One region of the Clostridium moutaii genome, then DNA from elsewhere that is predicted to be linked to it. Evidence: predicted binding sites of a transcription regulator. Region 1 holds the regulator's gene; each other region holds the start of a gene.
The links. Region 1 encodes NrdR, which represses ribonucleotide reductase genes. Its sites were predicted from a motif close to CACNANATNTNGTG; they were not measured.
Positions count from the first base shown of each region.

Region 2: AB8U03_RS04030 (anaerobic ribonucleoside triphosphate reductase) is a predicted target of NrdR. The motif match lies at 3,116-3,129, and genes of this name have one in related genera.
Region 3: AB8U03_RS02615 (vitamin B12-dependent ribonucleotide reductase) is a predicted target of NrdR. The motif match lies at 3,357-3,370, and genes of this name have one in related genera.

Region 1 is NZ_JBGEWD010000003.1:104,644-115,405, reverse strand. It holds gene pstB (phosphate ABC transporter ATP-binding protein PstB) at 1-599, opposite strand, end outside; gene pstA (phosphate ABC transporter permease PstA) at 612-1,499, opposite strand; gene pstC (phosphate ABC transporter permease subunit PstC) at 1,499-2,392, opposite strand; gene AB8U03_RS04880 (phosphate ABC transporter substrate-binding protein) at 2,472-3,368, opposite strand; gene pnpS (two-component system histidine kinase PnpS) at 3,534-5,255, opposite strand; gene AB8U03_RS04870 (response regulator transcription factor) at 5,273-5,971, opposite strand; gene pgeF (peptidoglycan editing factor PgeF) at 6,035-6,754, opposite strand; gene nrdR (transcriptional regulator NrdR) at 7,088-7,543, opposite strand; gene AB8U03_RS04855 (YlmC/YmxH family sporulation protein) at 7,670-7,939, opposite strand; gene sigG (RNA polymerase sporulation sigma factor SigG) at 8,004-8,777, opposite strand; gene sigE (RNA polymerase sporulation sigma factor SigE) at 8,851-9,558, opposite strand; gene spoIIGA (sigma-E processing peptidase SpoIIGA) at 9,609-10,406, opposite strand; gene ftsZ (cell division protein FtsZ) at 10,622-10,762, opposite strand, start outside.
Region 2 is NZ_JBGEWD010000002.1:271,628-282,389, forward strand. It holds gene AB8U03_RS04020 (ArsR/SmtB family transcription factor) at 2-367, opposite strand; gene nrdG (anaerobic ribonucleoside-triphosphate reductase activating protein) at 456-968, opposite strand; gene AB8U03_RS04030 (anaerobic ribonucleoside triphosphate reductase) at 993-3,098, opposite strand; gene AB8U03_RS04035 (hypothetical protein) at 3,252-3,443, shown strand; gene AB8U03_RS04040 (ferredoxin) at 3,693-3,881, opposite strand; gene AB8U03_RS04045 (Mrp/NBP35 family ATP-binding protein) at 4,004-4,852, opposite strand; gene AB8U03_RS04050 (hypothetical protein) at 4,913-5,758, opposite strand; gene AB8U03_RS04055 (PsbP-related protein) at 5,946-6,530, opposite strand; gene AB8U03_RS04060 (DUF7922 domain-containing protein) at 6,547-7,920, opposite strand; gene rsmA (16S rRNA (adenine(1518)-N(6)/adenine(1519)-N(6))-dimethyltransferase RsmA) at 8,023-8,868, opposite strand; gene rnmV (ribonuclease M5) at 8,870-9,424, opposite strand; gene AB8U03_RS04075 (3D domain-containing protein) at 9,514-10,554, opposite strand.
Region 3 is NZ_JBGEWD010000001.1:506,884-517,645, reverse strand. It holds gene AB8U03_RS02620 (DUF1638 domain-containing protein) at 1-61, shown strand, start outside; gene AB8U03_RS02615 (vitamin B12-dependent ribonucleotide reductase) at 212-3,253, opposite strand; gene AB8U03_RS02610 (gamma carbonic anhydrase family protein) at 3,576-4,079, shown strand; gene AB8U03_RS02605 (M14 family metallopeptidase) at 4,176-5,447, shown strand; gene AB8U03_RS02600 (YaaR family protein) at 5,557-5,979, opposite strand; gene AB8U03_RS02595 (calcium-translocating P-type ATPase, PMCA-type) at 6,378-8,999, shown strand; gene AB8U03_RS02590 (sigma-54 interaction domain-containing protein) at 9,004-10,374, opposite strand.

The DNA.
Region 1 (10,762 bases):
ACTATTATTATAGTATATTTCTTCTTTAATATATCCATAAGTTCCTCTATTTTAAGAGTAGATATAGGATCAAGTGCAGATGTAGGTTCATCCATTAAAAGCACATCCGGTTCAACTGCAAGGGTTCTGGCTATGCAGAGCCTCTGCTGCTGCCCTCCTGAAAGTCCTAATGCATTTCTGTTTAATCTATCTTTAACTTCATCCCATATAGCTGCACCTTTTAAACTATTTTCCACCAGCCCATCTAATTCATTTTTATTTTTTATGCCATGTATTCTAGGACCATATGCTACGTTGTCATATATGGACATGGGAAAGGGATTAGGACTTTGAAATACCATTCCAATTCTCTTCCTCAAATCTATCACATCATAATCACTGTATATATCCCTATTTTCAAATAGTACTTTTCCTTCAATTCTAACTGAATCTATTAAATCGTTCATTCTATTTAAAGTTCTCAAAAATGTGGATTTTCCGCATCCGGAAGGTCCTATCAGCGCTGTAACTGAATTTTTTTCAACATTTAAATTCACTTTCTTAAGAGCTTGAACAGTCCCGTAATACAAATCAAGATTCACAGTCTGCATTATATACATTAGTTCTCCTCCCTATTTTTTACCTGTATAGGATTCATATATTTTCTTGCCTATTATTCTTGCTAAAAAATTAAATAGCAATACCATAATCACCAGAACTGCAGAAGCCTTGTTGGCTATTTGTGCTGCATCAGGCACCATTCCCTCTGAATTAAGCTTCCATATATATACCGCCAGACTTTCTGCCGGCCTCATCACGCTAAATGCTGACCCTTTATCTATCAGGCTTATATATGAAAATTTTAATTTAGGAGCACTCATGCCTGCTGTATATAAAAGAGCTGCTGCTTCTCCAAATATCCTGCCTGCCGCAAGTATTATACCCGTTAAAATTTGTGGTATTGCCGACGGAAGAACAACTTTTGATATGGTCTGCCACCTTGTTGCACCAAGTCCAAGACTTGCTTCTTTTACGGAAAATGACGCTGCAGTTATGGCGTTTTCACTTACCCTGGTTAAAGCCGGTAAATTCAAAACTGATATTGCAAGAGCTCCGGATAAAAGAGTAAATCCCCATTGGGTTATGTTTACAAATATAAGAAGCCCGAACAATCCAACTACAATAGATGGAAGGGAGGCCATAGTTTCTATGCACAACCTCATTGCATTTAAAAACATACCTTTTTTAGCATATTCGGACAGATATATGCCGGCTCCTATCCCAAAAGGTACACTTATTAAAAGTGCCACCAAAAGCATATAAAAAGAATTGAAAAGCTGAGGTCCTATTCCTCCTCCTGCTTCTCCAAACTTTTCATTTCCAAACAAAAAAGACGGCTTAAAGAAGCCTATTCCTTTAAACAGTATATATCCTATCAAGGCAACCAAAAGAGTTATTACAAAAAATGCTATTCCATAAAAAACTCCAGTCCAAATTTTGTCTTTTATTTTGGCATTCATCATTTAATTTCACTCCTTCTTCCTATAGCCCTTATTATTAAAATAAAGACAAATGAAATTATTAAAAGAAACAATGCCAAAGACCAAAGTGCATCATTCCATGCAGTTCCAGATACAGTGTTTCCCATATCCATGGTTAAAATACTTGTCAACGTAGTCGTAGGACTCAAAAGGTCTTTAGGAAATTTTATTGTATTACCTATTACCATCTGCACTGCAAGAGCTTCTCCAAAGGCCCTTGCAAGCCCCAGCACTACTCCTGTAAGTATTCCATTTTTAGCTGAGGGAATTATTACTTTGGATATGGTTTGCCATCTAGTTGCGCCAAGTCCATAGGATGCTTCCATATAACCTTTGGGAATAGTTTTTACAGCATCCGCCGATATGCTTGCTATAGTTGGCAATATCATAATACTAAGCACCAATATTCCTGCAATTAAGCTAAATCCAATACCGCCAAAACTTCTCTTTAAAAATGGGAGAAGTACGCTGAACCCAACCCATCCATATACAACTGAGGGTATGCCCACGAATAATTCCAGAGAAGGCTGTAATATCCTGGAACCTATTTTAGGGGATATGTAGTGCATAAACACAGCCAGAGCTATACTTACTGGTGCGCTTATTATAACCGCTCCTATAGAAACCAATGTAGAACCTGCAAAAAATATAGCAGCACCAAGTTTAGGATTACTGCTGTCTGGAATCCACCTGGATGTAAACAAAAATTCTGTTACAGGATATCCTCTCTTTACAAAGGTATCTATACCTTTTGAAGTTATAAAAATTATTATGCTCAAGGTAAGAATTATTATTATAACACCGCAGAGTGTTGCAAATCCTCTTCCCATATATTCATTTTTCATTTTCTTCCAGAATAATTTTTTGCCCATATTCACCAACCTCAACATTATATTTTAATGGCCGACTGCTTCTACAGTCAGCCAAAACAAATCTCTAAAGAAATTTTTTTTATTTCATATCACTCATTGGTATATATCCAAGTTTCTTTATTGTATCCGTATTTTCACTGCTGAGTACATAATCTATATAAGCTTTTGCCACACCTTTTGCCTCTCCTTTTGTATACATGTGTTCATAAGACCAGAAGGGATATTTTTTCGCAATTATATTGGAGGAATTAGCTTCCACTCCTTCTATTTTCAGTGCTTTCACATTTGCTTTAACTGCATCTGTCAAATATGAAAGTGCTAAATAACTTATTGATCCATCTGTTGTTTTGATGGCATTTTCTACATTTCCATTTGAATCCTGAGTTGTGCCAAGGCCTTCTTTTTCATCCTTGCCACCCATTACCGTATCTTTAAATGTAGCTCTTGTTCCAGATGACTTGGTTCTGTTTATTATATTTATTTTCATATCATCTCCCCCTACATCTTTCCAGTTTGTGATCTGACCGGTAAATATTTTCTGTATCTGATCTTTTGTTAAATTATCAATTTTTACATCAGGGTTTACCACTACTGCAAATCCTATAGCACAAACTTTGTGGTCAACAAGCTGTTTTGCCTTGCTTGCATCCAATTTTGATTCTGCCGTTACATCAGAATTTCCTATGTCTGCAGTTCCCTGAAGTGCTAGATTCAATCCCGTGCCGCTTCCTCCGCCTTGTACATTAACTGTGGCCTTGGTATTTTTTTGTGAAAATGTCTTTCCAATTTGTTCTGCCAAGGGTTGAAGTGCTGTGGATCCTGCAAGTGTTATAGAACCTGATATATCCTTACTGCTATCATTTGTAGTGTTTCCTTCACTGGTATTACCCTTACTTCCACCACAACCTGCAAGAACTCCTGTTGCCAAAACAACAGCTATGGTTACTATAAGGCCTCTAAAACCTTTTTTTCTCATAACGCTATAGACCTCCTCAAAATTTAATATGTAATATTTCTTGTTGATTACTACATTATTTATAATATCCCACCAAAGTTAATGTATTATTATATTAATGTTAATTAAAATTAACATACAAAAATAGACAGCTTTAATTTTATTTGAATGCTGTCTATTTTTCGATCATGTATCTAAATTTTTATTTGAATCTATGGGGATTATAACCGTAAACCTACTGCCTTTTCCAACTTCACTTTCAAGTTCTATAGTTCCATCAAATCCCAAAACTATATGTTTTACTATAGCAAGTCCCAATCCAGTTCCTCCTGCACTTCTAGATCTAGCTTTATCCACTCTATAAAATCTTTCGAATAACCTTTCCTGATGTTTTTTTGAAATCCCAACTCCGTTGTCTTCCACAGAGATTAAATAGTTGCCATCACTAAAATCTGTGCTAACCTTAACTATTCCTCCATTATCAGTATATTTTATTGCATTATCTATTAAATTTATAACCATCTGCTTAAACCTATCCTCATCCCCCCATATGTTTGGTACTTCACATAGTGTTTTTTGAATTTCTATATGTTTTTTTTCTGCAGAAGCCTTCATCATACAGCATATATCTTCTATTATGCGATTTGCTTCTATTATTACAGATTCATCCATTTCGTTGTTTTCTATATGTGACAGTGTCAAAATATCATTTATCAATCTGGTGAGTCTATCCGCCTCATCATCTATTATATTTAAAAATTTATTCTTATCTTCTTTATCTTCCACGTATTTCAATGTTTCCGCAAATCCTTTTATGGAAGTAAGAGGTGTTTTCAGCTCATGAGAAACATTGGCTACAAATTGGGATCTCATATTCTCTAATTTTTTTATATCGGTTATATCCTGTACTACTGCTACTTTCCCTATTCTTTTACTTCCATTAATAATGTAGGCTCTTTTTATCCTTAAACTTTTTTCTCTAGGCCAGAGTATTTTAATTTCCCTGTAATTGTCCTCTTCACTTTTAAATATGTCCTCCAATTCAAAATCCCTTATTTCATCCATTAGTTCTTCTCCTATTATGTCTTTGTGGATTCCAAATATCCTCTTTGCATAGGGATTCATCATTATTATCCTGTACTCCATATCCACAGCTATTACGCCGCTGTCCATACTCTTAAGTATGGCCTCCAGCTTATTATGCTTATCCACTGAATCCTCTAGTGTAATCTGGAGTTTATCAGCCATATTGTTGAAAGTTTTAGCAAGCTGTCCTATCTCATCATTGGATTTAATTCTCACCCTGTTGTCAAAATTTCCACTAGCTATACTGGAAGTAGTGTGCTGAAGTTTTTCAATAGGTCTGACTATTGATTTTGAAAGTTTTTCAGCAAATAGCAGCGAAACCAATACGGAAAAAATCATTATAATTATATAATATTTAAGATAATTACCCTCAAACCCTTTAATTGCCTGCATCGTAAGTGCACTTCGTATTACGTATCCATCTCCAAATACGGTGGCAAAATACAGTGTTTTCTTATTTGTAGTATCACTGAGTCTAATATCATAACCTGTTCCATTTCTTCTGGCTTCCTGTATTTCTTTTCTTGAATTGTGATTACCCATATTTTCCTCTGAAGCTACTGAATCACTAATCACTTTTCCACTTTTATCTATAAGAGTTTCTCTTATAATTGTATTTTTAAATTTTTTTGTAGAAAAACTGCTTTTATTCTCTGATGGTTCATGTTTTATTACATCTATTATAATTTGATTATTTAATTTTAAAGTTTGTTCCATATTTTCAATATACTCACGATTTTCAATAACTATAAACAATAAGGTGGTTATAAGCATACTAAATATAAGGGTGCACAACATGGAGAACATTAATTTTTTCTTCATTTTATCACCATCACCACTTATTCCTCTGAATTGAATCTATAACCAATTCCACGAATGGTTTCTATATATTTAGGCTTGCCATCCAAGTCCTCTATTTTCTGTCTCAGATGTCTTATATGCACATCTATAGTTCTAGTTTCTCCAACATATTCATATCCCCATACCTTATCCAGCAAAAAATCCCTGGTCATAACTCTCCCCTTGTTTTCTATGAGTATTTTTAAAAGTTCAAATTCCTTCAGCGTTAACTCCACTTTATCCCTATTCTTGATAACTTCATGCTTTTCAAAATCTATACTTATATTTCCAAACCTATAGTTTTTATCTACGGTCTTTATGTCAGTTCGCCTGAGAACGGCTTTAACTCTAGCTATGAGCTCTCTTATAGAAAAGGGTTTTGTTATATAATCATCTGCTCCCAGTTCAAGACCCAATACTCTGTCAAACTCCTCTCCTCTGGCAGTTATCATTATTATAGGTGTGGAAGATATGGCACCACTGTCCCTTCTTATTTCTTTACAAACCTCATAACCATCTAACTCCGGAAGCATAACATCCAGCAAAATGAGATCAGGTTTTTCTTCTTTTGCAATCTTTAGTCCATTTAATCCATCACCTGCCACAATAGCCTTATATCCATTCTTTTTAAGATTAAATCCAATGAGTTCACAAATATGTTCTTCATCATCTACTATCAATATTTTTTTCTGTGACATAATATTACACCTCCATGATACAGTTAATGATTAATAATCAACTGCATTGTACAACTGTTAGGCTTATTCAGCAAGTGGATTCAAATAAATAAATGAAAACATTCTTCCCGTATTTTTATCTCTTCTGTAAGAATATAATTGGAATTCACCATCACATACCGTACAAATATCCAGATAATTTATATTTTTTTCTTTAACTCCTTTTTCCTGCAATTGATATAATATGCACTTTTTCAAATCTAAATTTCTACCCTCAGATATATCTTTGCCTCTGTAAAAAGATGAATTTTTAAATTTATCTATCAATTCTTCTCCCACCTCGTAACAACAACTGTGAATATGAGGTCCTACACATACCTGCAAATTCTCCGGTTTACTTTTAAAATCTCTTTGAAGCTTTTCAATTGCTTTAGAAACAATGCATGCTAGTGTTCCCTTCCATCCACTGTGAACTGCAGCTATTACTTTTTCTTTTTTATCATATATAAGTACTGGAACACAATCCGCATTAAAAACTCCGACAGCTGTATATGGCTTATTTGTAATTATACCATCTCCATCCTCCATCTCATTATTGTAATCAATAACTTTACATCCATGAACCTGATTCAAATACCCTACATTCTTTAATTCAAACCAGTTTTTTAGGTTTTCAATATTTCTTTTTCCTGAATTTTCTGCTTTATTAAAATTCAAATTATTTTTAGCTGTCGAAAATACTGCTTTTGCTCCTTGAAAATCTACACTTATAAATTCATATGGTCCAATTGCAAATTTTTTCATATTATCCTCCAAATTAATTTTATTCGAAGGCTGCCATTGCTAACATCCCCAACTTCGTAAAGTGGGGGATAAGCACTGCTGCCTCTGGATACGTTCTTCCCCTAAAGGATAACGTATTCTAAGTGCTAAAGACACTAAGAATACTGTTAATAAGGTTCAGGTACAAAATCATTCCCTATGAGTAAAATCCACCTGAATCTAAGAATTACTTTATGTAAAAATACTTTAAATATATTTTAACATCATTTAATGATAACTGGAAATATATTTAAAAACTTAACCTTTTCAACTTAAATTTAACATAAATAAAATGATATGCATGTGCATACCATTTTATTTATTGGAAATAAGATTTTTTATCTCTTCCATAAAAGTATTTATATCTTTGAATTGTCTGTAAACAGATGCGAATCTTACATAAGATACTTCATCCACCTTTTTTAAGCTCTCCATAATCATTTCTCCTATTTCAGAAGAACTTATCTCCGTAAGCATTTTATTATTTATTTTTTTCTCCACTTCATCTGCTATGCTCTCAATTTGTTTTCTTGAAACAGGTCGCTTTTGACATGCCTTTATAAGTCCGTTCAATATTTTATTTCTATCAAAATACTCTCTATTCATATCTTTCTTTATGACTAACAATGGTACATTTTCAATTTTTTCATAAGTAGTATATCTTTTATTACAGTTTAAACACTCTCTTCGTCTCCTTATAGCCATATCATCATCTGTAGATCTAGAGTCCACTACCTTACTTTCTCCATATCCACAATAAGGGCATTTCACCTTAATTCACGTCCTTTGTATAATATAATATATAAGTAATTATACACCTTTTTGCTGAAGATTCTACTATTTATTTTAATTATTGCAATTTACACTATGATTTTATTTAGATAATACAGAATTTTTTTAAACTTTATCTGCCAATTTTTCTCCATCTATTAAAATTACATCCACCCCTATTTTTTTTATATTTTCCCAGGGTACTTCTATATCTTCATTTTTGCTAAATAAGGATATTTTAGAAGTCTGAGAAGGCAAAACAACAGATATTATTCTATGTTCGTCACAGTCTATCTTTAAATCCTTTATAAACCCCAATTTTGTACCAGTGTTTACATCTATAATTTCCATATCTTTTAAATTAGTTAAGGAAAATAAATCACCTTCCATATCCATATATGTACACCCCTCCATCCTTTTTTATAAAACACAAAAATTCAATTTAATATATCTTTAGCTCTTATATATAATTCCTCATGTGCCTTAATGCAGTCTTTTCCAGCCTAGATACTTGAGCTTGAGATATTCCTATTTCATCTGCCACCTCCATTTGAGTTCTCCCATCAAAAAATCTCAAATTAAGAATCAATTTTTCCCTATTGTTTAATTTTTTCATAGCTTCCTTTATAGCTATATTTTCAAGCCAATTTTCATCTACATTTTTAGTATCACTTATCTGATCCATTACATAAATGGCATCTCCTCCATCATGATATATGGGTTCAAATAAAGATACCGGATCCTGAATTGCATCTAATGCAAATACCACCTCTTCTCTAGGTATTTGTAATTCCTTAGCTATTTGAGATATAGTTGGTTCCTTGTTATTTTCTCTTATTAATCTATCTCTAACTTGAAGTGCTCTATAGGCAATGTCTCTAAGTGATCTACTTACTCTTATTGAGTTGTTGTCCCTCAAGTATCTTCTTATCTCACCTATAATCATAGGAACCGCATAAGTTGAAAATTTAACATTTTGACTTAAATCAAAGTTGTCAATAGCTTTCATAAGTCCTATACATCCTACTTGAAATAGATCATCTACATTTTCTCCCCTATTGTTAAACCTCTGTATTACACTTAACACCAATCTTAAATTGCCTTTTATAAATTTTTCTCTAGCACTATTGTCTCCTTGCTGCATTTTTATTAAAAGCTCTTTCATTTCCTTTCCTTTTAGAACTGGCAATTTTGATGTATTTACGCCACAAATCTCAACCTTATTAATTATCATGTAATCAGCCCCTTTAGAATATATAGCATTTTAAGTATTTACTAAGAGGCCAGATTTTATACTAAAGACAACCTTATAACATTTTATTTATTTCTTTTTTTAGTCTTTTTATTATTCTCTTTTCAAGTCTGGAAATATAGGACTGTGATATACCAAGTAAATCTGCAACTTCCCTTTGTGTTCTTTCTTTTTTGCCGTTCAATCCAAATCTCAAATTTACTATTTCCTTTTCCCTGTCACTTAATTTTTTCATGGCAATAACTAAAAGTTGTTTATCTACCTCATCTTCTATAAAATTATATACCACATCATTATCAGTGCCTAAAATATCAGAAAGCAGTAACTCATTACCATCCCAGTCCACGTTTAAAGGTTCATAAAAAGAAATTTCCGCCTTTACCTTGCTGTTTCTTCTCAAATACATAAGTATTTCATTTTCTATACATCGGGATGCATAAGTAGCTAATTTTATTTTTTTTTCAGGATTAAAGGTATTTACTGCTTTTATAAGTCCTATAGCTCCCACTGACACCAGATCTTCCACATTTACCCCTGTGTTTTCAAACTTTCTGGCTATGTAAACTACTAATCGCAGATTTCTTTCTATAAGCGTAGACCTTACCTTTTCATCTCCTGAAACCAATTTTGAAACCAATTCTTCTTCTTCCTTTTTACTTAGAGGCGGTGGCAGTACATCATTACCACCTATATAATATATATCTCTTATTACAAATTTAAATTTTACCAGTATCCTGTTCAATAACATTTTTAACTTAAGCATAATTATCCTCCACTATCAATTGTTTTTTACTATTTATATAATTGTGAACATTACATTACTCCTCTGGACAAAAGAGCATGATAATCACCAAGTTTACTTAATTTTTCTTGACAAATGGCAATTATAACTTCCCTGTATTTAACTTCCTTTCCCAGATCTATTTTTATTACATCGGGTTTAAAACCTTGAAGTTTTCCACACTCACCATTTATAACCCTATAAGGTATATAGAATTCACATACCCCTTCTAAATTTATATTTTCAAGTACAGATTTTTCAACTATTATTACTGGTAAATTAGTTACTGGTTCCCTAAGCTCATTTCCAGTATCCAGGAAAGCCTTAACGGTTTCGCATTTATTTTTGAATACAATATCCACATTGTAAACTAGTGTATACAAGCTATTCCTATCTTTGGCATAAACCACTAATCTGTCAATAGTTATATACAATATCATAAGTGAAATAAAAAGCCATTGATATGGAAAATTGATTATAATAGGGCCATCCACGTAAGAATATATGCTATATTGAATAAATATACATAATCCCGCCAGCAGCATTGAATAGAGAATAAATACCGATAATATTTTCAGATTAACCATAAAACCTCTATTGCCAAAAGAAACATAAACCAATACAATTGAAACTATGATTTTGAAATAAAAGGCGGAAAACAAGCTTAAACTTGGGCAAACTAACGTAATTGTATAAATACTCCCTATGGCTGCTGCTAAAAACATAAATCCAAATCTCATTTTTAATTTGAGAGTTCTGCCAGTAATATATAACAAGAAAAAATCAACTGTTAAATTTATTAAGATTAGCAAGTCTATATATACAACCAAATATGCAATCACCTCCACCCTTATTTCCTGTTATTTGCTTTTATTATATACCTATGCATTTCAAAATTTTGTCATTTTTTAATTTCTGCCAATATTTTTATCTTCTATAATATGTCACAAAATTTCCTTTTATTCCTATTATGATTTTCACCACTTGAAATTTTCAGCTAAATAAAAAAATTCACAGCTGACATTGATTGCCAGCTGTGAATTTCTCACTTTTTCTGCCTTCTTAAGAAAGCAGGTATTTCCAGATTATTCTCATTAAATTTTTCATATTCTACAGAAGCAGCTGCTTCATTTCTACTATCTCTTATACCCATAGGTTTAGAGACATTTGCATCTGTTTTCGAAGA
Region 2 (10,762 bases), on a different contig from region 1:
ACTAATTGTGTTCTACGTGCTCTAACCCTGCGTTAAAAAGCCTGTTTATATGTTCATCATCTAGTGAGTAATATACTGATTTTCCCTCTCTTCTAAACTTAACCAATCGAGATGTTTTCAAAATTCTAAGTTGGTGTGATATAGCAGATTGACTCATTTGAAGTATCTCTGCTATGTCACATACACACAATTCCTTTTTAAATAGTGCATATATTATTTTAATCCTAGTAAAATCACCCAATACTTTAAAAAGCTCCGAAAGATTTCTGAAGACTTTTTCATCCAGCATACTTTTTTTAACACACTCTATACAATCTTCATGAAGTTCAGTACAAGAACATACTTCGATTCCCAAATTTTCTTTCACATTATCAACTCCCTACTACGAAGTATTATAATATATTTAATTGGAGTCTTTCAACTAAAATCAACAATACCTGCTTAAAAACAAATTTTCAATTATAGGATATTTCTATAATCCTGTGAGATATCAGACTGACCTTTACATCAATAATCCTCTGGTTACTTGAACCCTTGAATCTCAGTTTGCTATCTTTTTTACTTTCTTCAAACTTTCCATCCACCAATACATCTATGTTATTTATCAAACCTTGCCAATGTGTATTTTGTGTATTATACAGAATATGCTCAAAAGTATATCCTGTATAACACCATATATTTAGACCCAATTTTTTAATTTTATCTGCCATATAAGCAAATTCTTCTGCCTGTTCAAAAGGATCGCCACCTGAAAATGTAACTCCAGTTATCAGTGGATTAATTTTAATTTGCTCAATCAAATCATCTGTATCCTTTAACTCTCCTCCATTGAAATCGTGTGTGGAGGGGTTGAAACATCCTTTACAATTATGCTTGCATCCCTGAGCAAAAAACACCCTCCTCATCCCCGGCCCATTAACCAGACTTTCATAGGCGATACCTGCCAATCTGACTTTTTTTGTTGCCACTAAACTTCACCTCTATAAGATAACTTAAGAATACACATGTTTTCCCTTTCCCTGGGATATCCTGTCTGCCCTTTCCGCCATCTTTCCCTCTCCAAATCTTTCATCCAGTGATAAATATCCCGTCACTCTGGATATGCCCTGGATATTATTGCTTCCACATTTAGGGCATGTATCTTCACCATGCAAATAAGTACCGCATTCTTTACAATACCTTATATGAAAGTTTATTCCTATATAACTTATATTGGTATTGTCATAAGCATAGTTGATTATATTTCTAACAACTTCTTCCGATGGATAATCATCTATTTCAACATAACTTATATGTCCTCCATTGCATAATTTATGATAAGGAGCTTCAATATCAATTTTGTCCTTTATAGATATTGGAAAGCCTACCGGGATATGATAGGAGTTAGTATAATACTCCTTATCTGTCACATCAGGTATTTCTCCGAATATTCTTTTATCCTGAACTATGAACTTTCCACTCAGTCCTTCTGCAGGAGTTGCATAACAGCTCCAATTCAAATGAGTTTCTTCTGTAAGCTTATCCGTATAATTTCTAATATGAGCAATTATTTTTATCCCAAGCCTTCTTGAATTTTCATCTTGGCCATGATGTTTTCCGGTTAATGCAACCAATGTTTCTGCAAGTCCAATAAATCCTATTGCCCATGTGCCTTGTTTTAATATTGGCTCTATGGAATCATCCTGCTCTAAATTTTCAGCTCCTCTCATAAGTTTTTGTCCAGCTACAAAAGGCAAGTCTTTAACCTTTAATCTTTTCAAAATATCATATCTGTGCATAATAGATTGTCTTGAAAGCTCAAGCCTTTTATCAAGCAGTTCAAAAAACTTATCTTTACTTCCCTTGGAGATAATACCAATTCGAGGTAAATTAATAGTAACAGGTGCTATATTTCCCCTGCCCTTTACACCTGCCTCCCCATTTACATTAGAACAGACATAAGTGCGGCATCCCATTGTTGCGGGTATTATGCCTTTATCGTAATACACCTTGTTAAAATCCGCATCCAAATTCATGAATGTGGGATTCATCCTCTTTGAAGCCACTTGGCAGGCTATCTTAAATAGATAATAATATGGATCCTCTTCATTTTTATTTACACCCTTTTTAACTCTGAATATTATATTGGGGAATATTGGCTGTTCACCTTTACCCAAGCCTTTTTCATACTCCAGTAAAAATATTTCACATACTAAAGCTGCATCCTCTGATCTTGGCACACCTATATTTATGGAGCTAAAAGGTACCTGTGAACCTGCCCTGGAATGCATGGTATTTAAATTATAGATCATACCCTGCATGGCTTGCTCTATACTTCTTCTCAACTTTTTATCTAAAATTTTCTCTATTTTATATTCTTCCACTCCCACTGCTTTTAAATCACGGGCTATTTCCTTTCTTGTAGGTTCAACAAAAACAGCCATATCATTATCAAAATCCGGATGAGACTGTCCCCCAAACATGTCGTTTTGTGAGGACTGCAAAAGTATACAGGAAAGTTCTGCAGCAGATTCTATTCTCCTAGGACTTCTTATATTTCCATACCCAGTATTAAATCCACCTAGAAGCATTTCCTTAGTTGGTATATGAAGACAATTTATAGTCAAATTATAGGAATCTAAATCATGATAATATATATCTCCATTTTCGTGTGCTTTAGCCAAATACTTTGGCATGGTAGCCAGATTATGCCATTTGTTGGATTCACTTGCTATTCTTAACAGTTTTGCGCTAAAGTTATTACCAACATTGGCATTGTCCCTGTCTGTCTGAACTCCTATTTTGTCAATGGCTTTCATAAGATCAGATTTTATCTCTCTTATATTATTTCTCTCTTTTCTATAATTTGAGTAAGATAATCCTATTTTCAAATATCCTCTTTTTATAAGTACCTCTTCAACTATATTTTGTATATCCTCTACATTTATTTCTTCTAAATCCAACTTCTCTATATGCTGGGCAACTTTCTGCGTCAAGTCAATAAATTCACTTTCCTTTAATTCACGACCTATTTCATCAGAAGCTCCTTTTATGGCATTAGTGATTTTAATAGAATCAAAATCAACTTTTCTTCCATCTCTTTTTACAACATGTAGCATATATTATTCCTCCCACCTACTATATCTTGTATATCCACGTTGATTATTATACTATGTCGCATATAGAAAATCAATCTTAAAATTAAATTTTAGGAATAATAATCTAAATAATGATAAAACTAATAAAAATTTAAACTTTAGGAGGAAATTTTTATGATTGGCAAAATAATAGATTTAAATATTACAGAGGCTCTTATAAGTTTTCAGGATGGCTCCACTGTTGATGTAGGTACTTCTCATTTGCCTTCTAACATTAAAATAGGGGATGCTGTAAACATAGATCCTCATCCCAAATCTATGTCAAATGATAAGTTCAAAAATACTTCTCCCTTTAATATATTCTAATTTTATTTTCAAACAATAAATTTTACCGTAATAACTTTATATTTAAAATATATGATCTTTCCCCAATGAGTTTTTCCTATAACATTTTTAAGGTTCAGAATAAATCTCTATTTATTCTGAACCTTAAAAATCTGTTTATCCGAAGGCTACCATTGAGTGGTTGATAAGCTCTTCTAAGATTCAGGTACGAAAAGTATTCCTTATGAACAAACTTAACCCGAACATAAGAAGAGCCTGATATACTCTTTTTTATTCTACAGTAATGGCAGAAACCGGACAACCTTCCTCTGCTTCCTTTGCAGAGTCCTCCAATTCTTCTGGTACTTTACCTGTAATTGCAACTGCTTTCCCGTCATCATCCATGCTAAAAACATCAGGACATGTACTTGGACATAATCCACAACTTACGCAAACATCTTTATCAACTACTGCTTTCATAATATTCTCCTGTTACAAATAACAGGACTTTCACCTCTTTCGTTATAATTTAATAATATAAATAAAATTATCTTTGATTTATATTATTCCCCAAAAACTGGATTATTATATGCAAATTAAAATTATTTTAATTTTGTTGCAAAATTATCCAATAAATCATTGTACTCAAAAGAATTGCTTATATAACTCTCTACCTTTCCATCTTCCATGCTTTCTAGCAATTCAGAATTTACAGGCATTTCCTCCAGTAGTTTTAAACCCAGATATTGAGCTTGTTCTTTTGCAGACTTTTTACTAAATAGCCTTATTTTTTCTCCGCAGCTATTACATTTAACATAAGACATGTTTTCCACTACACCTATAATATTTACGTTCATTTTTTCTGCCATTATAACCACTTTTTTTACTATCATGGATACCATGTCCTGGGGAGTAGAAACTATAACCACCCCTTCTAGTGGAAATTCCTGCATTATAGTAAGGGCTATATCCCCTGTTCCCGGCGGCATATCTATAAGAAGATAATCCAATTCCCCCCAGTTTGTATCAGAATACATTTGTTTTAACACTCCTGCTATCATAGGGCCTCTCCAAATAACCGGCTGTTCTTCTTCCTCGGTTAAAAGATTTAAGGATATTACCTTTATTCCCAAAGAGGTTTCTACAGGTAAAAATTTTATCTCCTGGTTTTTATCAACTTGAATTATATCTGCCCTTTTATTGTTTATTCCAAAAAATCTAGGCATAGATGGACCTGTTATATCTCCATCAAGTACTCCTACTTTATAACCTGCAGCCTTCAATTTTACTGCTAATATTCCCGTAACCGTTGATTTCCCAACTCCGCCCTTTCCGCTCATAATACCTATTATATGCTTTATATTGCCGTATTTTGGGAATATAAAATCACACCCATTTTCACTTCTGCTATTGCATTTAGATTTACTTGAACAATTATCACAACTACCCATATTTCTCCTCCTCTTTTATAAATCCATTTATTCACTGGCTATCTTATCTCAAATATTACTCTAAAAATCTTTTGGCTGATTCTGGGATACATTTATAGTCCATCCACCACCACTATAGGTATCATATATATAATAAATTTTTTCACTTTCATTTTTCTTATCCCAGAATGTGATAGTTGCCTTATACAACGTAGATTTATACCCTTCAGTCTTTACTGTAACCCATATATCATATTTATCCTTATCATTGTTACCTATGCCAGCATTTTTAAACTTGCCATTGAGATCTGACTTAAATTCTTCTACTTCAGTGGATAATATAAACCTTTCACCATCTATATCATCTTTAAAATTTATTCCTATTTTTTTATTTCTGTCTTTATCTTTAAAGTACTCATTTAAAGTATTCATTATTGAGCCATAATAAACTTGTTTAAAATTATTGGGAGGCATTCTTATATTCCAAAAATTATTAATTATATCACTATCTATTCTTTTTGATATAATATATGTCTGATCCTTACTATAAAGATTTCCTAAATCTTTTTTATCAAGACCCGCTATATAACTAAACTTATGAATTTTATTATTGCCTTCATCTATTTCAAATATATAATCCGGTTGTAAGGAGGACTTTTTTGATACTTTTTTACCCGAAGACAGTATATCATACAAATCTTTAATTGCATTTTGATCAGTAACTACAAATTTAAATCCCTGATCTCTTATATTTTGAATAACTATCTTATCAACTTTTCCCTGTCTTATGTACTCAAAATCCGAATTTTTTAAGCCAGCTTTAACTTCCAATTCATCTATTTTATTACAGCCACATAATAAAACAGCTACTACAAGTGTACTTAATATTAAAAATATGCTCAATCTTTCTTTAGTGAATTTTTTCAATTTTCTCACCTGCTGCTAAAATATTATCAATTTTTTAATATGTAAATTTCTATCTATCACTTCATTTGCAGCATGGGATTTCAACCCCTTTCTATGCTAAAAAATCTATGAATATTATAACATACTTATAGCAAAAAAATCCCCTTTCATGCAATTAAACCTGAAAGGGATAAAATATAATACTTTACTATTTATACTCTAAAGTTTTTACAATAGTTTCAAATATAGTAGGCATATTCTCCTTGAAATCCGTGTCCTTTACAAAAAAAGAAAATCTGCAAAATTGCTTCCCCTTTTCTAAAAAATATTCTATACCTCTGTAGCTATCTCCAATTTCTTTTGTAATAGTATATTCAACCAAATACCCATCACTGCCATTTATATTAATTCTTCTTATATTATAATCTTTATATAAATTCTGTTCTTCAGATATACTTTTGCTGTTTTGCAAAAATACTTTTAAATCCCCCTTTAAATTCCAAACTTGAACAAAACCATTTATTTTACTGTCTGCACTTTTGAAGTCACTGTGGTATACTATTTCATCTCCAAATATATCCTGATTTCTACAAATCCAATTAGATGGCAATTTATATTTTAATCTATTTTTTAATCCGCTGTACTGAGTTAAAGATTTTATATCATTTTGCATTAAAGCTGTGAACTTTAATTTCATATCAAAGTTTTTTTCAAGTCCGAATAAAATTATCATAAGCCCTATTATAATTATTGTAACTCCAAGTTTTCTTTTATTTATCAATATCACTTTCATAAAAGGCGCCATAATATTATTTTCTTACAGGTATTATTACTGTGTTTGTTTTAAAATCATAAAACATCAGCCAATACCCTGTTTTATTTTTATCTTTTAAAGATATCCATGTGACAAACCCAGATTTACCTCCATAAGGCTGATCTCTTTTATCCTTAGTGCCCAAAATCCCATATATTAAATACTTTACTCTACCCTTTTTATCACATTTATATCCCATTAAATACTGGCAATGTTTTTTTATATATGGATAGTACCCTATCATAGGATAATATATTAAAGCATACTTATTATAATCGTTCATATTATACATATCTTCCATGGAACTTACCGGTACCTTATACCACTTACATCTTTTCAATTCTTTACTTATGTTTTTGGTCTCCTTAAATCCATTCGTAAGATTGTTGAAAAAGTCTCCCTCAGGACCCTTGGGGTAATTTACCGATTCACTCATGCCTTCTTTATTTTCATATTTATGTCTATTTAACTCCGCCTTTTCATACGCCTCAGTGCTGGAATCATCTACATATATAGAACTATCCTCTTTTGGTATCTCATATTCTATATCTTCCATTTCAAGATCCTTTTTAATTTTTGATTCAAAAACATCTTCAATAACTTCCTTATTATTTTTCTCTACTTCATCGTTATCTTTCTCATAATTAGGGATTTCTTTATTCATATCTTTTTCATCTTCTGATTTTTTACATACTTTCTTTTCTTCTGAATCTTCAACCTGTACTACATTATCTAATTTTTCTTCCTTCTCACCTAAATGTGCTTCTTTTATATCTTTTATATCTTTTTCATCTTCTTTTATATTTTCTTTATTGGTCTTAGCTCTTTCTATGCTTTCTTCATATTTATCAAATATACTCTTGTCCTCAACCTTTTCTGGCTTAACGGTCTTTAATTCTTCAACATCCTTATTTTCTTTTTCTTTTAAGTTCTTACTTCTGTCCTCTAATATCCTAAAGGTTTTCCATTCAGGTATTTCTGTACTTGCAAATCCGCTCATTACAGATACTATGTTATTATCCAGCATTCTGACTATAGCGGCTCCTGACACCTTATCCATGGATACACCGCTACCAGCCACATTACTCATAGGATATTCATAGCATATATCCGCTCTTCCATAATCATCTATGTTCATTTCACCTATTTTAATTATATTTTTCATATCCTTTTTATTACATATAAGTATCATATAATACGGTGTTTTTTCCTTTTTTAAATTTTGTACGTAATACGATATTTTGCACTTTTCATTCTTCATCTCCAATTTTGCATATCCTGAAGCAATCTTATCAGAAGCTAAAGAGTACCCTTTTTCGTCTTCTTGTAATATTATAAAGTATCTACTATAACTCTTTTTTTGTGCCAACTTCCTATACCTCCATATATTATATTCATTATAATATATGAAGTAACTTCCAAAAAGTGAACAAATAGTTTTAACTTCTATATAAAAATCGTACTACACTGATTATAAATTAGCGGATACTTCATGTATACAGTCGGATAATTTACCAAATTCCTCAACAGACAATGTCTCTCCTCTTCTTTTAGGATCAATTTCAGCCATATTAAAGGTTTCTTCCATATGCTCTTTAGGAATCTTTAATACCTTTAGGGCATTCCACAAAGTCTTTCTCCTCATATTAAAAGCACATCTTACAATTTTAAAAAACAACTTTTCATCTTTAACTCCAACTCTTGGTTTACTCAATTTAATCAATTTTATAACTATGGAATCCACCTTAGGCCTTGGGATAAATGAAGAAGCTCCTACTCTTCTTATCAATTCAACATCACAATAATATTGAACAAGTATAGATAGTGCACCATATTCCTTACAATCAGGTTTGGCTGCAATTCTTTCTCCCACCTCTTTTTGTATCATTATGGTTAAGGTTTTAAAATTATAATGATCATTTAATAATTTTGCAATAATAGGTGTGGTTACATAATACGGTAGATTTGCTACAATCTTTACACTACTCTCATCATTTATTATTTGGGAAAAGTCCATCTTTAGTACATCTTTATGTATTAACTGAAGATTGGTAAACTCTTTTAACTCCTCTTTTAAAATAGGAATCAAATTCACGTCCACCTCAATTGCGCATACCATTTTTGCGGCCTTTAAAAGTTCCCTTGTTAAGTTCCCAACTCCCGGACCTATTTCTACAACCAAATCTTCTTTATCTATTTCCGCACTATTTACTATATCCTCTAATACTGAAGTATCTATTAAAAAGTTTTGCCCCAAACCTTTTGAAAACCTAAAGCCATATTTTTTCACTATATCTTCCGTAGACAACTCACTCATATTATTTCACCCTATTCATCCTTTTATTTATTTTATTAACAGCTATTTTAAATTCCTCTTTTGTTACTCCATAATTGTTCAGCCTAAATAAAAATTGGGAAGTATTACAATACCCTATGCCAAGCTCTTTTCCTAAAAGATCTCTTTTTTCCTTGGAATTTAATTTTCCTGTAAGTCCAAAAAATATCATATCATTTATGTTAAATTCATATCTTTTTTCTTTCAGCTGGCATTTTGCACTCTTTAAAGCATTTATTATAGTTTCCGGAAGAGCATTTTCCACTCCTATATCTCCATTTTTTATTCCATCCTTTTGAGATATATATGCATGTTTTATTCCTTCAACTCGCTTTGATATAATTTTTCTTATTTTATCTCCTGCAAAATCCGGATCAGTCAACACTATAACTCCCTGTCTTTTCTGAGCTTCCCTTATTCTATCTATAATCTTTTTATTTATTCCAAATCCCCCTACGGCTATAAGCTCAGCATCTACAGCTCTTTTAACAGCTGTTATATCATCTCTTCCTTCCACTACTATTACTTCTTTTATCATAAAGTTCCTCCTCGTAATAAATTGATCCAGTGAACATACATCAACAGATCTAAATCACTTATTTAAAGAAAAAATAGGAGCACATGCTCCTACCCAATTACGTAGACATCAACCCATTTTACGCCCCAGTTAACAGCTTCTGATCCTGAATTGAAAAATAAATCTACTCTATTACCCTTAATAGCTCCACCTGTATCTTCAGCTATAGCATAGCCATAACCTTCTACATAAAGTTTTGTACCAAGCGGTATTACTCTAGGATCAACTGCTATAGAGCTGTAATTTCCGCTGCTTCTCTTTGCAACAGTTCCTGAAGCGGTTATGCCAAATCCTGAATCCCCAGGTCTCTTACCTGTACTTTGATAATCTGCAGTATATGCAGTTGCTTTCATTTTAATGGATTGGGCATAATTAAGGCTTCCACCCCTAGAAGGAGTACTATCAGCTAACGTCCCCACAGCTACAACCTTTTGTACAGGTTCCCTCTTTACAATTTCGCTTATTATTTTTCTGGAAACCTCTTTACCATCTTCATATATTATTCTGGTTGTAGTTTCCTTTTCGCCATTTTGTCCTTCTTGTAAAAGCTTTCTAGTCCCATCTTCAATCTTTGAATCATTTTTTAAAACTGTTTCATATTCTATAGGTCTACTTTCCTTCATGTTTTTAATTTGAACCCTAGTCACTACTATTTTCATTCCTTTTTCAACAGCATGGTCTCTAGATGGATACACTTTATCCAATCTTGAAGTCTTAATATTTTCTTTTTTTAAGAAATCTCCAACATTATCTTCTGCTGACTTTATATTTAGTTTTTTACCATCAACTGCTACTTCAACTTCTACTGCTCTTTTAACTATTAATCTACCTTTATCTTCTACTTTCTTGTCTAGACTAGGTGTTACTTTGTCCCTTGGTCCTATTTTAATTCCATTGCTTGCTAGAACCTTCCCATAAGTATGGCTGAATGTAACGGCCTTTGTCTCTCTACCATCTACCGAAATTATCACCGTTTTTTTTACACTAAACATTATTAAAGTCAAAATTACTAAACTTATAGATACAATAAACTCTATCTTAGGACCACGGGGAAAATATTTCTTTAAGCAAGTTTCAAACCTCTCCACCATAAAAATACCTCCTCTGGGCAAAAGCGACATATCCCATTATAAATGGGATCTAAATTTATGTCAAACATCGCCCTGTATAAAACTGTTTCTCAAAATATCAATGCATCCCTATGCATAAAACTTATAAATAAAATAATTATTTATGATTGCGATATTATAAAAATATTTCATGTTTCAAAACCAGTCATTCAGCTTTCTATTTGAAATA
Region 3 (10,762 bases), on a different contig from region 1:
TTATGATACAGATGAGCAGCCTTTAAATAATGAGCAGTGCATAATCAATAATAAAATATAAACAGTTGACAGTGTATTTGCTGTCAACTGCTTGTTATGAGTAAGTAATTCACACCAAATCAAAGATTCAGGTTCTAATATGAGAAACTCCTCCGCCCTTTGGTCAGCGGAGTAAGCGATTCACGTCAAATCAAAGATTTAGGTTCTCTGCTTAGCTGCAGCCTGTAGTGGAACCACAGTCAAGGCAAACCATGCAGGTGCCGTTTCTCACCATTCTAGTGCTGGAACAATTAGGACAGGTTGAACCATATATTCTTTCTCCATCTATTTTTTTTGATCTGATTTCAGTAGTATTAATTTTTTGAGAATTTAATTCAGTGGAAGAATTACCTAAAATCAAACTGTCTTTGTCATAATTTTCAGGTTTAACTTGACATTTGGAGAAATCTCCAAGTTCTATATCTATTATCTTACTTACAAGATCTGATATAGAGGATACGTATTTTATATAAGGGTGTTTTTGAACAAATCCATAGGGCTCATATTTCTGGCCTCGCAGCATCCTGGATATATCCTGTGCTGGAACGTGATACTGGAGCATTACGGATATTGCCTTAGACAGAGAATTCAAAAGTCCCATTATTATAGTTCCTTCTCTATCTGTAGTTATATATATTTCAGATATTTCTCCGCTGGAGGATCTGTTCACTGTGGTATATATTTTCACATCATCTATTTGCGCAGGATGGGTTGTTCCCATGCGGATTCCCACAGGTTTATCCCTTTTGGAATATTTTACCCCCTTTTGCAGATCTCTGGCCTTGTTTAAAAGTTGATTATAGGTTAAGTCTTCCAGCCTTATGTTGTCCGAGGCAGATAAACTTGTATTTAAAGGCTGGGCCGCTTTAGAAGAATCCCTGTATAGAGCAATACCTTTAATTCCAAGTTTCCAGGAGGATAAGATTACATCTTTAAAGTCCTGTATGGAAGCATTTTTGGGCAAATTTACAGTTTTAGACACTGAGCCTGATATAAGGGGGGTTATGGAGGCTACCATTTTTACGTGTCCCATAGGATCAATATACCTTTCACCGCTGCCGCATTTATTTGAAGTGTCAAATATATCAAGATGTTCATCTTTTAAGTGAGGAGCGCCTTCTATTTTGCCATCAAGTATTTTTTCGTAAGTAAAATCATTTTCAGTTACAGTTTCTTTTTCAAGTACATAAGATAATATATCTTCTATTTGTTCAGTGGTGTAACCAAGCTTTTTTAAAGCTATAGTTATCACCGGATTTATAATTGTCATAAATCCGCCGCCAGATAATTTTTTATAGACGATATGACTAAAAAATGGTTCTATTGAAGTAGCACCACAGTCCATGGCAAAAGATATAGTGCCAGTAGGTGCTATAACTGTAACTTGAGCATTTCTATAGCCAAATTTGGCACCGCTTTTAAGTGCATCTATCCAGCAGCTCTTCAATTTATCTCCTATATAGGATAGATTCTGTATTTTCAGAAGTTCATGATCTACTTTTAAAGGGGTATAATTTAATCCTTCAAATTCATTTGAAAAGCTGGAGCCTATGGTTTTTGAAAATGATTCCATATCTACAGAAGCTGCTCTAGCATGATTTCTAAGCACTTTCATCATATAAGGCTTATTTATTTGAAACTTTTCAAAAGATCCTACCTCTTTTGCCATAAGAGAGGATACATAGTAGGACTGACCCGTGAGTATTCCCACCAGTGAAGCTGCCAGCGTTCTGGCTTCATTTGAGTCATAAGGATAGCCCATAACCATAAATAATGATGCTATATTGGATATACCAAGTCCTGTGGTTCTAAAAAGATGAGTTTTTCTTGCTATGTCTTCAGTAGGAAACTGTCCCCAATGTATAGAGGATTCAAGAATTAACTGAACCAGGCTAATTATATGCAAATATCCTTTTATATCAAAAATATCTTTATCTGTATCATAAAATTTATATATATTTATAGAAGCAAGATTACAGGAAGTATTATCTAAAAAAGCGTACTCACCGCAGGGGTTTGTAGAATTAATACTGTTATAAGAAGCATTTACTTTTCCGTCTTCTCCAGCAGGGCATGTGTGCCAGGCATTAAAAGTATCACTAAATTGAGGGGCAGGATCTGCACATTTCCAGGCAGATGTATTAAAGATATCCCAAATTTTTTTTACTTTTTCTGTTTTTGCCACTTTGGAGTCAACTCTCCCTGTAAGATTAATGGTCTCATCGGGATTTGCCTTTAACCTGTCTACTTTACCCATAAAGCCGTTGGAAAATCTTACTGAATTATTGCTGTTTTGACCCGAAACAGTTTCGTAAGCCTCACCATCAATATCCATATCGTATCCCATTTTGCCAAGAGCCCTTACCTTATCCTCTTCTTTTGATTTCCAGCTTATGAAATCCATGATTTCAGGATGATTTACATCCAGACACACCATTTTGGCAGCTCTTCTTGTAGTGCCCCCGGATTTAATGGCACCTGCATTTCTGTCCAATGCTTTTAAAAAACTCATAAGTCCTGAGGATGAGCCGCCTCCAGATAATTTTTCACCTTTTGCTCTTATGGTGGAAAAATTAGTACCGGTTCCGGATCCACCTTTAAATAACTTTGTTTCTGTTACAAATTGATCGGATATGGAATGGCGGCCTAAAAGTTTATCTTCAATAGATAATATAAAACAGGCAGAGGCCTGAGTCCTGGTATAACTATCCTCACATTCCATTACTTTATTAAGGGTATCATCAAAATAGTAATTTCCCTGTTTTACACCTTTTATGCCATAGGATAATTTAAGACCTGTATTGAACCATTGAGGAGAATTAGGAGCATACATTTGATTTAAAAGTCCATACACACATTCATCATAAAAAATAGAACTTTCTTCTTCTGTTTTTATCAATCCTTCATCTTTTAAAGATTCACGCCAAAAATTTACCATTCTGTGGGCTACTGATTTCATACTGTTTTCATAGCCGAGCTTTCCTGGAACACCAGCTTTTCTAAAGTATTTAGAGGCTATTATGTCACAGGCATTTTGAGAATATTGCTCTGGAAATTCTAGATCTTTCATATCTACCAGAACTTTATGGGTTTTATGATCTTTTAAAAACACATCTGTTTTTTTCCATTTAAATAAATCATATACTGTTTTATTATTGTTTTTTTCAAGGGATTTTGTATAATATCTTTTGAACAAGTCCTTTATACTATCCAATTATAATTTACCTCCTTGTATAAGTTATTGTATCGAAATTATATATTTTGTATGTATATTCAAAGAGCAAATACTATATGTAGTACTTATTTAAATAAATAAGTACTACATATAGTGCTTATTTATTATATTATATATTTCATAAAAGTTCAATTTATATATATGGCATATTTCACCCTGATTTTTAAATAGAATGCTTTTTATAAGTTTATTTATACTTTATGATAGATAAACTTATAAAATACTTCCTCATTCAACTCCAAGTAGTTTATAATTAGTGTTAAAATATAAATAAATATCAATACGAAGGAGATTAAGTCATATGATAAGAAAATTTCAAAATTACATGCCGGAAATAGATAAAGATTGTTTTATAGCAGATAATGCAGAAATTATAGGAAAAGTAAAAATTCATGAAAAAGCCAGTATATGGTTTGGAGCCGTACTCAGGGGTGATGTGAATTATATATATGTGGGAAAAGGAAGTAATGTACAGGATAATTGTACCCTTCACACCAGCGGAGGAATGAATCCCGTAGAAATAGGAGAATATGTCACTGTGGGACATAATGCAATAATACATGGAGGTAAAGTCGGAAAGTATTCTTTAATTGGTATGGGATCCATAATTTTAGATAATGCCGAAATTGGGGAATTGACCATTATAGGAGCTGGGAGCCTTGTAACTAAGAATAAAAAGATACCATCTGGAGTGATGTGTATGGGATCACCGGCAAAGGTTGTGAGAGAGCTTACGGAAGAGGAAAAAAATTTTCTAAGGAATTCAGCAGAGGGGTATATTAAAAAGGCTGAAAACTACAAGTAGTGTGCTATTAAAGGATAGAGTCCACAGATAATATTTAATCACTTATTTTATAAGTTAAGTATAAAATATAGTGTTAATAATATTTGGAGATTGAATATGCCCAATTTTAAATTAGGTTCCAAAAATAATCAGGTGATGCAGATACAAGCTACTTTAGAAAAGGCAGGATACAATCCGGGACCCATAGATGGAATGTATGGCATACAAACTGAAGGTGCAGTTAAAGACTTTCAGAGAAACAATGGTCTGCTGCCAGATGGAATAATAGGACCGGATACTTATAGGATACTTAGAAGTTTCATGCTGGGGTATGATAATTACATCATTAGAACGGGAGATACATTATACAGCATAAGTAAAAAATATGGGACTCAAGTTTATAAAATAATAACAGCTAATCCGCTGATAGAACCTTTGGGTCTGATTCCAGGAAGCACAATTAAAGTACCCTATAGCATGGATGTAGTGAATACAAATATAAATTATACTTACAATGTACTGGAAACGGATTTGATGGGACTGGAAGCCAGATATCCATTTATGACTGTAGGAAGTGCCGGACAAAGTGTACTTGGAAGACAGTTATATTATGTGAGGCTTGGAGTAGGGGACAATCAGGTATCCTATAATGGTTCCCATCATGCTTTAGAGTGGATAACAACTCCACTTTTGATGAAATTTATAGAAAATTTTGCAAGAGCCTATTCTGAAGGTAGAAATATAAGAGGATACAATATAGGGGATATATGGAGCAGGAGCAGCATATATATAGTACCTATGGTAAACCCTGATGGAGTAGAGCTTGTTTTGAATGGATTAACCAGTGACAATCCTTTTTACAGGGATCTTATAAGATGGAATAGTGGTAGTACTGATTTCTCTAAAGATTGGGAAGCAAATAACAGAGGGGTTGATATTAATCATAATTATAATGCAAACTGGCAGCTTTCAAAGGAGGCAGAACCTTCTTATGGTGTGTATGGTCCGGGACCTACCAGATATTCAGGACCTTATGTTGAATCAGAACCGGAAACCAGGACAATGGTAAGATTTACAAATAGCCATAATTTTAGACTGGTATTGGCTTATCATAGTCAGGGACGGGTTATTTATTGGCAGTATAATGCATTGACTCCTCCAGAATCAAGGAGAATAGCGGAAATGTTTTCCAGTGTAAGCGGGTATACTATGGAGGAGACTACTGGTATAACATCTTATTCAGGATACAAGGACTGGTTTATAGAATATCATGGGAAACCCGGATTTACTATAGAAGTAGGCAGGGGAACTAATCCTCTTCCTATAAGTCAATTTGATGAAATATATAATGAAAATGAAGAACTCCTTCTGCTGGCCTCAGTCATATAACAATTTATTTAAGTTAGAAAGTAAAAATGAAAGGTTAAGAGTTATGGATAATTTTTGATGTTATATAGTTTTAATGGAAGAAATCATCTAAAACTCTTGACCCTAAACTTTATTTATATATATCCACTAGAAGACCACTTATATCATCTATGGTAGCGGCCACATCCAAGTTTTTCTTCTGATCGTTCATAAGCATCTCAGTAAGATCCTCCAGCTTTTTATCTATAGTGTCCACTGTTATAAAATATTGTGTCTGCCAGAAACTTATATCTTTTTTCACATTGTACATGTATTTTAAAACCGATTCCAGATATTCTTTTATCATCTTTTTATAAAGTTTAACATCTGTGTAACATTTGGTTACAGATAATCTATTCCCTTTCTTTTTAATATTATCAAACATATTTTTAAGTTGATCTTCTGATTTTTTTTCCATTTGAGAGTTAAAACTCTGGGAAAAATCTTTTTTTACTTTTATATTTTTATTACTTGAAGAATGAGGAGAGGTTCCACCAATTCTAGAAATTTCCATAATATACCTCCGAATTTTTATTTAAAATATCGATGATTAAATATTATATATTATATTCATTATATATAATATTTTAATAAAAACATAGTGAATTGTATTAAAATTTGTATTAAAAATAAATAAAAGGTACTGAGTTTAATAATATAATACAGTTAATAATACCACATTATATAAAACAAGTGATTATATATTGAGCTTTTTCATCCTATATAGTATAATTTTATCATAAGCAATAACCATATATGTAATATATATCTAATAAAGTGATTCTTGGCAATGGCATTTATAGGATAAATTATAAAATATTGCGAAAATTGTTATGCAACAGTGATAATAAATTATTTAATATGTATAAGATTATAGTATTTTCAAAAAATAAAACATAGGTAGGTGATTTTATGTGGTTTGAAAAAAGCAGCCAGGAGATAATAAAAGAGTTTAATACAGATGTTGTAAATGGGTTAAGTTCTGAAGAAGCTTTAATCAGAAGGGAGAAATATGGACCAAATAAATTAGCTGAAAAAAAGGAGCAGTCAATTTTAAAACTCCTATTTGAACAGATAAATGACGTATTGATATATATATTATTGGGAGCAGCTGTAATTTCCGCCTTACTTAAGGAAATAAGTGATGCGGTTATTATAGTGATTATAGTTGTATTAAATGCAATAATAGGGCTAATTCAGGAATCAAAGGCTGAAAAGGCATTGGAAGCTTTAAAAAAGCTTTCTTTCCCGAAAGCACTGGTTAAAAGGAATGGACAAATTATGGAAATATCTTCTGAGGATGTAGTAGTAGGAGATATAGTAATTTTGGAAGCAGGTAAATATATACCCTGTGATTTAAGATTAATTGAGACTGCAAATTTAAAAATAGAGGAATCAGCTCTGACTGGGGAGTCCGTACCGTCACAAAAATATGCGGAGAATATACTGAAAAGTGAAAACATAGCTCTTGGAGATCAACGAAATATGGCATTCATGTCTACCATGGTTACCTATGGAAGGGGCGTAGGTGTTGCCGTAGCTGTTGGCATGGATACTGAAATAGGGAAAATAGCCAAAATGCTTGAGGAAAATAAAAAAAATTCAACACCTCTTCAGATAAAGCTGGCACAGCTTGGTAAGATGTTGGGATTTGTAGTTCTTATAATATGTCTTCTTATGTTTGTTGTTGCAGTAATTCAAAAAAGAGATTTATTTGAAATGTTTTTAACAGCTATAAGTTTAGCTGTGGCTGCTATTCCAGAAGGTCTTCCGGCCATGGTCACTATAGTGCTTGCAGTGGGAGTCCAGAGAATGATAAAAAAGAATGCTATAATAAGGAAACTGCCTGCCATAGAGACATTGGGTTCCGTAAATATAATATGTTCTGACAAGACGGGAACTTTAACTCAAAATAAGATGACAGTTACAAGGTTTTATGCGGATGGTGTTTTAAATGACATCTCATATTTGGATATGAATAACAGGGTACATTCTGCCCTTGTAAAGGATATGGTTCTCTGCAGTGATGCCACCTATTCTGAAGATTCTCGAACTGGAGATCCAACAGAAATTGCACTACTCGAATTAGGAGTTAAATTTAATATATACAAAGATAATGAAAATGAATTACATTCCAGAGTTGATGAAATACCTTTTGATTCAGATAGAAAGCTTATGACCACTTTAAATAAATTTGGAGATAAATATAATATAATTACAAAAGGGGCTGTGGATAATTTAATTAAAATTTGTAAGTCCATATATGCAAATGGCAATATGGTTCCTTTTACAGAGGAATTAAAGTCAAAAGTTACTGCTGCATCTGATTCAATGTCAAATGATGCTCTTAGGGTACTGGGCACAGCTTTTAGAGTAGTGGATTCAACTGAAATTGAAATTGATTCCATGGAAAGTGATTTGACGTTTGTGGGTCTGGTGGGGATGATAGATCCACCAAGGGAAAATGTGGAGAAGTCCATAGAAGAGTGCAGAAAATCCGGTATAAGAACAGTTATGATTACCGGAGATCATAAAAATACAGCTTTTGCTATAGCAAAAGAGCTTGGTATAGCAGAAGATTCATCTCAAGTTGTGTCGGGATATGAATTCAATAAATTATCTGGAAGTGAAATAGAAGATAAAATTGATAATTTAAGAGTTTTTGCCAGAGTATCCCCTGAGCATAAGGTAAATATAGTAAGGGCATTGAAAAAAAGGGGAAATATAGTTTCTATGACTGGAGATGGTGTAAATGATGCACCTTCTCTAAAGGCTGCAGACATAGGTGTGGCTATGGGAATTACAGGAACTGATGTAGCTAAAGGTGCTTCAGATATGATATTGACCGATGACAATTTTTCAACCATTGTAGAAGCAGTAAAAGAGGGAAGAAATATATATAATAATATAAGAAAGTCCATAGTATTTCTCCTTTCCTGTAATATAGGAGAAATAATAGCTCTATTTATTGGCATAGTGCTTGGCTGGCCGGCAGTATTGAGACCAATTCATCTTCTGTGGGTAAATTTAATAACGGATAGTCTCCCGGCACTGGCACTTGGTGTGGAGCCTGATGATCCGGATATAATGAAAGAAAAGCCACGTGATGCAAAAAAAGGATTATTTTCAGGAAAAAGTGGAGTATTCTTAATAGGCAACGGTATTTTGATAGGAGTAATTACTCTGGCTGCTTTTTATATAGGAAATACGATATATCCAAATTCACTGATGCATGCACAGACTATGGCATTTGTAGTGCTCAGCGTATCTCAATTGTTTTATACTTTAAGTATCAGGCATAGTGAAAAGTCCATATTTGAAATTGGGATATTTACTAATAAATATTTAGTCGGAGCAATAGTCCTTGGGATAGTTATGGTAAATATGGTAATTATGATACCATTTCTGGCATCTGTATTTAAAGCATTTAGACTTACATTAAATGACTGGTTATTTGTATTCCTATTATCTATAATACCTTTCATTTTAAATGAGCTTGGAAAACTTATTTATAGAAAGCTGGAGAAAAAATAAAATATCAGTTGTTTTCACCGGGAAATAATTTTTTTAGTTTTCTATAAAGGGTCATTCTTGGAATTCCTAAAGTTCTTGCTGTCTTTGATTTGTTAAAATTATTTTTTATCAATGTATCCATTATTAATTTACTTTCAGTTTTATATATGGAATCTTTTAAAAGTTTATCATGTACATTTTTATTGGGATCATTTGGATGACAGTTTTTTAATATAAAATCAGGTAAATCATCCATAGTTATAATTTCGTTTTTAGAAGTTACCATTATTCTCCCCAATATATTTGTCAATTCCCTTATGTTTCCCGGCCAATCATAGGAGTATAAAGCCTTTAGTATATCATCGGGAAAAAACCTCTTTATATTATATTTTTTATAGAAATTATTTTGTATAGACTTTACTAAAACAGCTATATCTCCCTTCCTGGTTCTAAGAGGAGGAATTTCAAGATTTAAAAAATTCAGTCTGTAAAACAGATCTTCCCTAAAAGTGCCTTGGAGCACTTTTTCTTTTAAATTACAGTTGGTTGCAGCTATCACCCTTACATCTATAGTTAATATTTTATTGCTGCCTATACGTTCTATCTCATTTTCCTGTAAAACTCTAAGCAACTTTGCCTGAAGGCAAAGTGGAATATCTCCTATTTCATCCAAAAATATAGTTCCGCCATTTGCCAGTTCAAATTTTCCACATCTGCCTTCTTTAGAAGCTCCAGTAAAAGAGCCGCTATTATATCCGAATAATTCAGATTCTGCAAGATTTTCTGGTATTGCGGCACAATTTACTTTTACGAATGGTTTAAGTCGTCTTTTGCTTTTGTTATGAATGGCATGGGCGAACATTTCCTTACCAACGCCACTTTCTCCGGTTATAAGTACAGTGAAATTTGTATCTGCAAATTTTTCCGCTCTTTTTTTGCATAGTTTTCCTGCATCAGAATTTACTAAGATGTCATTAAAAGTATATTTTGAACGAAATGATGTATTTGAATTGGCAAATTTATTGAATGTACCTGCATTTTCAAGTGATTCAGATGTCAATAAACTCATACCACCTACTAATTCGTCTCTGTAAAAAAGAGGTATGCTGTGAATAATAATATTTTCTTTATCATCGGATTTATATATTTTTTCTATTTCAGGAGTTCTTGTTTTAATTACATCTGGAAGTTTGGAATTGGGAATGACGTTTTCCAGACAGCAGCCTTCCAAATCTTTAAATACAACTTCAAAATATTTTGCAAAAGCAGGATTTATATTTAAAATATTGCACTTAACATCTACAAATACAGTGGGAAGTGAAATATTATGAAATATCATGTTATTTACGCTGCATATATACTGTTCCAATTCTGATTTTGAGATTTTATCATTCATGTTTTAATATCACCTTTCTTAAGTATAAAATAAATACTACATCATAATTACTAAATGGATCAATATGTTACATTTAAATTGTAACATATTGATGCATTTAGTTGCAATCTAAAAAAAAATAATAACAGGGAAAAGATATTATTGATATAAGCTTTTGACTTATTAAAATTCAAGAACTATTATATATGAATATGTAATAGCTATATTTTATTATTGTACAGTAAAAAAATTAAAAGATTGAAAATTGAAATTTAATGTAATGGTTTTGTGAAGAAAATATGTTTGACAAATGAGAATTATTGTAGTGATTTTATTAAATAAAAATGCTTGATAAAAAATATATATGAAATTTACTATTCAATATCTTATTTATATGAATAATAAATTT